DNA from 4 places in the Streptomyces sp. NPDC044003 genome. Region 3 is predicted to be linked to each of the others. Evidence: riboswitches for the same ligand, from Rfam matches in the RefSeq annotation. Region 3 holds a riboswitch; each other region holds the start of a gene.

Region 1 (2,191 bases), on a different contig from region 3:
AACCTCTTCACCCGCAACATCTACAAGGACTTCATCAAGCCGGACGCCACCCCGGCCCAGGAGACCAAGGTCTCCAAGCTGGTCTCGCTCCTGGTGAAGGTCGGCGCGCTGGTCTTCGTCCTCACCATGGACAAGACGGTCGCGATCAACTTCCAGCTGCTCGGCGGCATCTGGATCCTGCAGACCTTCCCGGCGCTCGTCGGCGGTCTCTTCACCCGCTGGTTCCACCGCTGGGCGCTGCTCGCCGGCTGGGCCGTCGGCATGGTGTACGGCACGGCCGCCGCGTACGGCGTCGCCAGCCCGACCCAGAAGCACTTCGGCGGTTCGGCCGCCGAGATCCCGGGCATCGGCGAGATCGGCTACATCGGCCTCACCGCCTTCGTGCTCAACGTCGTCGTCACGGTCGTCCTGACCTTCGTCCTCAAGGCCGTCAAGGCCCCCGAGGGCGTCGACGAGACCTCGCCGGAGGACTACACGGCGGACGCGGGCGACGCCGGTGTCCGCGACCTCCCGAAGGTCGGGGCCGAAGCGCACTGACCCACGGACGCGTGACAGAGGGGCCCGGAAAACTCCGGGCCCCTTCGCGTGCGGCGGAGGCAGACTGAGGCACATGGACTTCACGATCAGGGCAGTACGGCCCGAGGAGTACGAGGAGCTCGGTGACCTCACCGGGTTCACCTATCTGAATGACGGGCTGCTGCTGCACGGCGAGGACGACTTCTATCTGGCGGTGCTCCGCGACACGGCCCGGCGGGCGCGCGAGAGCGAGGTCCTGGTCGCCGTCGACGCGGACGGCGGGATCATCGGCGGGGTGACCTTCGCGGAGGGCGGCACCACCTGGGCGGACATCGCCGTCCCCGGCGAGGCCGAATTCCGCATGCTCGTCGTCGCGCCGGCGGCCCGCGGCAGGGGCGTCGGAGAAGCCCTCGTACGCGCCTGCGTGGACCGCGCACGGGCCCTTCCCGGGTGCGCGCGCCTCGTGCTCTCCACGGCCGATCTGATGGTCTCGGCGCACCGGATCTACGAGCGTCTCGGCTTCGTCCGCACCCCCCAGCGGGACTGGGAACCGATCCCGGACCACTTGCTGCGGACGTACGCCCTGGAGCTGTAGCGCCGGGACCGACACAACATGTGGGGGGTGCCGCGAGCGGCGCCCCCCACATGTATGCTCATCCTCGCTGTCGACGCAGGGGAATCCGGCGCGAATCCGGAACTGTCCCGCAACGGTGTGCTTCGTGCGGTTTCGTACGCGGTGAGTCCGAGGACCTGCCGGCAGCGCGCCCGGTCCGTCCGTTCCGGGTGTCACAGACGTCCGGGCCTCGCGGAGTGGGCCGGTGGACGCGGCGCGCCCACGCGTACGGGTGCCCGCCTGCCCGCCTTCCCGCCCGAGGCCCCGAGCCGAGCGAGGGAGAGCCCCCACGTGACCATCGCGCCCGCCGATCCGGCCGCAGCGATCGAGACCGACGGCCCCGGGACCGTACTCCTGCGGACCCTGACCGATCTCACCGCCGACCTCCCGGACACCGACCCCGGCAAGGTCGCCGCCGCCGCCCTCCGCGGCCGCAGCGCCACGTCGGACGAGGCGGAGCTGCGCGAGCTGGCCACCGAGGCGGCCGCCGGCCTGATCGCCGAGGACCCCGCTTACTCCCGGCTCGCCGCCCGGCTCCTCACCATCACCATCGCCGACGAGGCGGCCGGCCAGGGCGCCGTGACCTTCTCGGCCTCCGTCGCCGTCGGTCACCGCGAGGGCCTCATCGCCGACCGCACCGCCGAGTTCGTCGCCCTCCACGCGGACCGCCTCGACGCCACGATCGACCCGGCCGGCGACGACCGCTTCGGCTACTTCGGTCTGCGCACCCTCTACTCGCGCTACCTGCTGCGCCACCCGATCACCCGCAAGGTCGTCGAGACCCCGCAGCACTTCATGCTGCGCGTCGCCGCCGGCCTCGCCGAGGACGCATCGGTCCGCGCCCTCGACGAAGTGACGGCGCTGTACGGCCTGATGAGCCGCCTGGACTACCTCCCGTCCTCCCCCACGCTCTTCAACTCCGGCACCCGCCACCCGCAGATGTCCTCCTGCTACCTCCTGGACTCCCCGCAGGACGAGCTGGACTCCATCTACGACCGCTACCACCAGGTCGCGCGCCTCTCGAAGCACGCGGGCGGCATCGGTCTCTCGTACTCCCGCATC
Region 2 (2,191 bases), on a different contig from region 3:
CCACGGCGAGGACGGTGACGCAGTTCGCCACGGACACCCTGGGCAAGACCGTCGTCCGCTCCGCCGACCGGGCCGGATTCGTCGTCAACGCCCTCCTCGTCCCGTACCTGTTGTCCGCGATCCGGATGACCGAGTCGGGCTTCGCCACCGCCCCGGACGTCGACCGGGGCATGGAACTCGGCTGCGCCCACCCCATGGGCCCGCTCCGGCTGGCCGACCTGATCGGTCTCGACACGGTCGCCTCCATCGCCGAGTCGCTCCACGACGAGTTCAAGGAACCCCTGTACGCCCCGCCGCCGCTGCTCCTGCGGATGGTGGAGGCGGGCCTGCTGGGCCGCAAGACCGGTCGCGGGTTCCACGTGTACGACCGGGAGGAGAGACCCGGTGGCCCGGGCTGACGACCCTGGGCGGCACCGCGGAACATCGGATGAGGGTCCGACGGTCCGCGTGGGGAGGGCGGGAGGCGATGTGGCGCTTCCCGCCCTCTCGCCGTGCCACGCTCCCACCCGCGTGTCCGACCTCACCGTCCGGATTCTGGACTTCGCCGTGCCACAGCGGTCGGTCCTCGTAGTGTGGTGCGCGCAGCTGGTTCGCCCCGTCAGCCAGGCGGGATGCGTCGTAAGAGGGAACCCGGTGGGAATCCGGGACTGCCCCGCAGCGGTGAGCGGGAACGACCGCCGTCATACGCACTGGGCCCGAACGGGTCTGGGAAGCGACGGCCAGTAGGAGTCCGCCGGTTGATCCCGGTGGGCGTGCCCGCGAGTCCGAAGACCTGCCCGTTGCCCGCACGCGGACGGTTCCGCGCGCGGACATCCCGGTGACCTCGAGGGCGGGTCGGCGTACATACCAGGCGGACGATCGTGCCTTGCCACGCGCGCGTCCCGTCCGGTCCGTCACCCCTTCGCGCTCTCCCCGTTCCCGGGATCTCAGGGATTCATCTCGCGAAGGAGATCTCCGTGACCACGAAGTCCGCAGCCGCGGCAGCACGGGCCACCGTGTACGGCTACCCCCGCCAGGGACAGGGCCGGGAACTGAAGAAGGCGATCGAGGGGTACTGGACGGGCCGGGTCACCTCCGCCGCCCTCCACGCCACCGCCACCGAGCTGCGCGCCGCGAACTGGCGACAGCTTGCCGAGGCGGGCATCGACGAGGTGCCCACGGGCGACTTCTCGCTGTACGACCACGTCCTCGACACCACCGTCATGGTGGGCGCGATCCCCGCACGCCACCGCGAAGCCGTCGCCGCCGACGCCCTGGACGGCTACTTCGCCCTGGCACGCGGTACGCAGGAGGTCGCCCCGCTGGAGATGACCAAGTGGTTCGACACCAACTACCACTACCTGGTGCCGGAACTCGGCCCGGACACGAGCTTCACGGCCGACTCCACCCGGCAGGTCGCCGAGCTGAAGGAGGCCCTCGCCCTCGGCCTCGCCGCCCGGCCCGTCCTGGTCGGCCCCGTCACGTACCTGCTGCTCGCCAAGCCCGCACCTGGGGTCTCCGTCGCCTTCCAGCCGTTGACCCTGCTCGACCGGCTGCTTCCCGTGTACGCCGAGGTGCTCGCCGACCTGCGGGCGGCGGGGGCCGAGTGGGTCCAGCTCGACGAACCGGCCCTCGTCCAGGACCGCACCCCGGCCGAACTGAACGCCGCCGCACGCGCCTACCGGGACCTCGGCGCGCTCACCGACCGGCCGAAGCTGCTGGTCGCCTCCTACTTCGACCGGCTCGGCGACGCCCTGCCCGTCCTGGCCAAGGCACCGGTCGAGGGGCTCGCGCTGGACTTCACCGGACCAGCCGCCGCCAACCTCGACGCCCTCGCCGCCGTCGGCGGCCTCCCCGGCAAGCGGCTCGTCGCCGGCGTCGTCGACGGCCGCAACATCTGGGTGAACGACCTGCAGAAGTCCCTCGCCACCCTCGGCACCCTCCTCGGTCTCGCCGAGCGGGTGGACGTCTCCGCCTCCTGCTCCCTCCTCCACGTGCCGCTCGACGCGTCCGCCGAGAAGGACGCCGACCCGCAGATCGTGCGCTGGCTCGCCTTCGCCCGGCAGAAGACGGCCGAGATCGTGACCCTGGCCAAGGGCCTGTCGAAGGGCACCGGCGCGATCGCAGGGGAACTCGCCGCCAACCGAGCCGCCCTCGCCTCGCGCGCCGACTCCCCCCTCACGCGTGACCCGGTCGTACGGGCCCGTGCCGC
Region 3 (2,191 bases):
CGAACTCGACGCCCACCGGGGCGAGTTGGAGGCGGCAGCGGCGGCGGGCGTCGGCTACACGCTGCAGCAGGCGGTGGACAACCCGCTCATCAAGAGCGTCCTGCTCGCCGCGCGCGGCGGCGAGGACGATCTTCTCGCCTACCTCACCACGCGCCCGGAGCCGGTCTTCGGCACGGCGATGGCGATGCTCGACGCGTACGCGATCGAGGCCTGGCCCGACGTCGACGAGGAGTCCCGTGGCCTCGCCGTCGAGACGATCGTGCGGCTCACCGTCAGCCACATCGTCCAGCCGGTGGCCGCGCCGGAGGAGTCGGCGCGGCGCATCGCCAGGATCACGGCACGGATCGCCTACCCGGGCGGCCGCGCCTGAGGCGGGCTCCGCGAGGAAAGGGCGAGGCCCGCTGACGGACACGGGGGATCTCCGGCAGCGGGCCTCTGTTGAATATTGTACGAGATCGTTCGGGGTGGTTCTCCCCGGGGTCGCGGCGGTGGCGAAGGGCGGGTACACGGGGTACATCTCCCCTGAGGCGCGGACACGGCCCGCCCGGGGCCGGACACCCTCGACCGCGTCGCCCGTGCCGACGAGGAGGCCGCCGTGGCAGGCAGAAGCACAGGGTTCGTACAGTCCTTCAACCGTCTCGGCGGGTACGGCTTCGTCGTCCCCGTGGGCTCCGAGGAGCAGGTGTACTTCCGTGCCGAGGACATCGAGAGCGAGGAGCGGACGGTCTCCGAGGGGCAGCAGGTCTCCTTCGTCCTGGTCCTCGGCGACGGCCGCTTCGAGGCGAAGGAACTGCGCGTCTGACGCCGACAGGCGTCCCCGGGGGCGTCGACAGGCGTCCCGGGGCGCGGCGACCGGCCGGTGGTACTGTGCCGAGGCCAGTCGCACCTTTGTACGCACCTGAACGGGTACGTCCACGGGTCAGGGAATCCGGTGGAAGACCGGAACTGACGCGCAGCGGTGAGGGCGACGGGCGGAGCATCGGCCACTGGGCGGCACGACGGGCCCGGGAAGGCGCTCCGTCCGGCTGACCCCGAGTCCGAAGACCTGCTGGCGGCCCCGGCGGCACGCTGCCGTCCGGGGAGCACCGTACGACAGGCTCCGCGTATGAGCCGTGGACGCAGAGGAAGTTCCCCGTGCCGCTCGCACACCCCGTCCGATCCGCCGTGCCCGCCCTGGCCGGCGTCCTCCTCCTCACCGCGACGGTGACCGGCTGCGGCGGTGGAACCGCCGCGCCGACCGGGAAGGGAGCGGCCCCGGAGCGCGGCTACCCCGTCACCTTCGACGACAACTGCGGACGGCCGGTCCGCGTCGACCGCGCGCCGCGCCGGGCCGTCGCCCTCGACCAGGGAGCGGCGGAGATCATGCTCTCCCTCGGCCTCGCCGACCGCATGGTGGGCACCGCCACCTGGACCGACCCGGTGCTCAAGGGCCTGGAGAAGGAGAACGCGAAGGTCCCGCGCCTCGCCGACCGCTACCCCTCCTTCGAGAAGGTCCTCGACACCGAACCCGACTTCGCGGCCGCCTCGTTCGCGTACACCCTCGGCAAGGGCGGGGTCGCGCCCCGCGAACGCTTCGAGCAGCTCGGCGTCCCCACGTACCTCTCGCCCACCGACTGCGTCGGCAAGGACAACAGCGGCGACGGCGACGGCGTCCGCACCCGCCCGCTCACCATGGACACCGTCTACGGCGAGATCCGCGACCTGGCCCGGGTGTTCGGCGTTCCCGAGCGGGGCGAGAAGCTCGTCGCCGGGCTCAAGGCCCGGGTCGCGAAGGCCACGGCGGCGGCCGACTTCACCGACGCCACCGTCCTCTACTGGTACTCCGACGCCAAGGCGCCCTACATGGCGGGCTGTTGCGGGGCGCCCGGGATCGTCACGAACGCGCTCGGGGCGAAGAACGTCTTCGACGACACCCGCGAGGAGTGGCCCCAGGTCAACTGGGAGACCGTCGCGGACCGTGACCCCGACGTCCTCGTGATCGGCGATCTGACCCGCCGCGCGCAGTCCGCCGAGAGCGCGGCGAAGAAGATCGAGTTCCTGGAGTCCGACCCCCTCACCAGAAACATGACGGCCGTGAAGCACAAGCGGTACGTCCTGCTCAGCGGCCAGGCGATGAACCCCACCCTGCGCACCGTCGAGGGCGTGGAGAAGGTGGCGGCCGCGCTCCGCTCGTACGGTCTCGCGAAGTGAG
Region 4 (2,191 bases), on a different contig from region 3:
TCGCGGCGGCGGGGCTCTCGGGTTCCAGGAGCTGTGCGGCGGACCACGCGGGCGCGGCGATCACGACGCCGTCGGCGAGGAACCGGCGGTCGGGGGTGGAGATCAGCCATCCGTCTTCGGTGCGGCTCAGGGCGCGGGCCGGGCTGTCGAGCAGGATCTCCCCGCCTCGGGCGCGTACGGCTTCGGCGACCGCGCCGGGCAGCCGGCCGATGCCACCCGTGATGCCCATGAAGACCGGCCCCGCGGGCGCGGCGCCCGAGGGGTTCTGTCGGAGGGAGGCGACGGCGTCGAGCAGTGAGCCGTGCTTCTGGGCCGCCTCGAAGAGGGCCGGTACCGCCGCACGCAGGGAGATCCGGTAGGCGTCGCCCGCGTACACGCCGTCGAGCAGGGGCTCCAGGAGCCGGTCGACGACCTCTCTGCCGTATCGCTCGGCCACGTACGCGCCGATCGCGATGTCCCCTCCGACGGGGGTAGGCGGCAGGGTGCGGTCCTCCTTCATGCGCGCGATCCCCTCCGGGGAGATCAGGCCCCCCAGAGCCGCCCAGTCGCCCGGTACGCCCATGACGTGGCCCTGGGGCATGACGTGGAGGGTGTCACGGCTCCACACGGCGGCCGAGGTCGTCACGGCCGGCTCCAGGCATTCCCCGAGTCCGACGGCGCGCGCCAGGTCGACCGCCTCGGGCCGCAGCGCGAACAGGGCCTCCGCACCGAGGTCCACGGGCACGCCCGCGATCTCCCCCGTTCGCAGTTTCCCGCCGAGCCGTCCGGACGCTTCGAGGAGGGTCACACGGGTCCCGGTTTCGACGAGCCGGTGGGCGGCGGCGAGACCGGAGACACCTCCTCCCACGACGACGACGTGTCCCGGATCCGGTGTGGTCTGACGACCCATGTGCGTGCCTTTCGCGCGAGAACTGCCGGTGGACCTCCGACCCGTGCACCGGAGCGTCGGTGGGCCGGAGGTCCCTCAGCAGTGAACGCGAACGGCGCCCCCTGGCAGTAGGGGCCGAACGGCCCCATCGGCGCGGGCCACGCGGTACCGCGCACACCGGGTCATCGGTCCTCGACAGGGGTGTGACCTCGCTGCCGTAGGCTGGCGGGGCAGCTGGTTCGCCCCGTCCTCCAGGCGGGAGCGTCGTAAGAGGGAACCCGGTGGGAATCCGGGACTGCCCCGCAGCGGTGAGCGGGAACGACCGCCGTCATACGCACTGGGTTCGGGAAGGGCCTGGGAAGCGACGGTCAGTAGGTGTCCGCCGGTCGAACCCGGTGGGCGTGCCCGCGAGTCCGAAGACCTGCCCGTTGCCCGCACGCCGGCACCCCGCGCGTGCGGAGAAGCCCTGCCGCGACTCGCGAAGGAGAGTTGACGTGGCCGATCGCACCGTCACCAGCCCTGCCCGTACGACGAAGACGCCGGACGACTCCCGGGTGGTCCTCGCCCACATCATGAGCGACCACGACACGAACCTGTACGGCACCATCCACGGCGGCGTGATGATGAAGCTCATCGACGATGCCGCCGCGGCCGCCGCCGGGCGGCATGCCGACGGACCCGCCGTCACCGTGTCCGTCGACCGGATGACCTTCCTGGCCCCGGTACGGGCCGGGGATCTGCTCAGTGTGGAAGCCGGACTGGAGCGTGCGGGCCGGACGTCCATGACCGTCGGCGTCCGTGTCACCGCCGAGCGGTGGAACAGCTCCGGCCCCGCCACCGAGGTCGCCACCGGGCTCCTCACCTTCGTCGCGATCGACGCCGAAGGAACGCCGCGTCCCGTACCCACGCTCGACGTCGTGCTCCCCGGCCTGTCCTGACACCCCGCTCCGTCACCCCGATCGGGTGTCCTCCACGGCGTACGGCACGAAGGAGCCGGCGTTCTCGTCCACGGCGAGCGTGCGGCCCACGGGCGGCAGTGCCCGCTGGGGGCAGTCGAGGCGTTCGCAGACGCGGCAGCCCATGCCGATCGGGGTGGCGGCGGCCTTGTTGCCGAGGTCCAGGCCGTCGGAGTAGACGAGCCGCGAGGCGTGGCGGATCTCGCAGCCGAGGCCGATGGCGAAGGTCTTGCCGGGTTCGCCCCAGCCGCCGCGGTGGCGGGTGACGGTGCGGGCGGTCCAGAGGTAGCGCTGTCCGTCGGGCATCGCGGCCACCTGGACGTGGATGCGGCCGGGCGCGGCGAACGCCTCGTACACGTTCCACAGC

The links. A riboswitch is a leader RNA that binds a small molecule or an ion and turns the genes downstream of it on or off. The one in region 3 is predicted to bind cobalamin.
Region 1: linked by a shared signal. The riboswitch ahead of AC07AW_RS02440 (ribonucleoside-diphosphate reductase subunit alpha) and the one ahead of AC07AW_RS40760 (ABC transporter substrate-binding protein) in region 3 are both predicted to bind cobalamin.
Region 2: linked by a shared signal. The riboswitch ahead of metE (5-methyltetrahydropteroyltriglutamate--homocysteine S-methyltransferase) and the one ahead of AC07AW_RS40760 (ABC transporter substrate-binding protein) in region 3 are both predicted to bind cobalamin.
Region 4: linked by a shared signal. The riboswitch ahead of AC07AW_RS13685 (acyl-CoA thioesterase) and the one ahead of AC07AW_RS40760 (ABC transporter substrate-binding protein) in region 3 are both predicted to bind cobalamin.

The regions. Positions count from the first base shown of each region.
Region 1 is NZ_JBWKFA010000001.1:533,577-535,767, forward strand. Features, by position in the region: gene mctP (monocarboxylate uptake permease MctP) at 1-537, shown strand, start outside; gene AC07AW_RS02435 (GNAT family N-acetyltransferase) at 611-1,111, shown strand; cobalamin riboswitch at 1,166-1,288, shown strand; gene AC07AW_RS02440 (ribonucleoside-diphosphate reductase subunit alpha) at 1,421-2,191, shown strand, end outside.
Region 2 is NZ_JBWKFA010000003.1:346,864-349,054, reverse strand. Features, by position in the region: gene AC07AW_RS13665 (3-hydroxybutyryl-CoA dehydrogenase) at 1-398, shown strand, start outside; cobalamin riboswitch at 570-794, shown strand; gene metE (5-methyltetrahydropteroyltriglutamate--homocysteine S-methyltransferase) at 957-2,191, shown strand, end outside.
Region 3 is NZ_JBWKFA010000023.1:13,493-15,683, reverse strand. Features, by position in the region: gene AC07AW_RS40770 (TetR/AcrR family transcriptional regulator) at 1-370, shown strand, start outside; gene AC07AW_RS40765 (cold-shock protein) at 596-802, shown strand; cobalamin riboswitch at 876-1,053, shown strand; gene AC07AW_RS40760 (ABC transporter substrate-binding protein) at 1,135-2,190, shown strand; gene AC07AW_RS40755 (FecCD family ABC transporter permease) at 2,187-2,191, shown strand, end outside.
Region 4 is NZ_JBWKFA010000003.1:353,916-356,106, reverse strand. Features, by position in the region: gene hemG (protoporphyrinogen oxidase) at 1-889, opposite strand, end outside; cobalamin riboswitch at 1,087-1,311, shown strand; gene AC07AW_RS13685 (acyl-CoA thioesterase) at 1,363-1,806, shown strand; gene AC07AW_RS13680 (short-chain fatty acyl-CoA regulator family protein) at 1,819-2,191, opposite strand, start outside.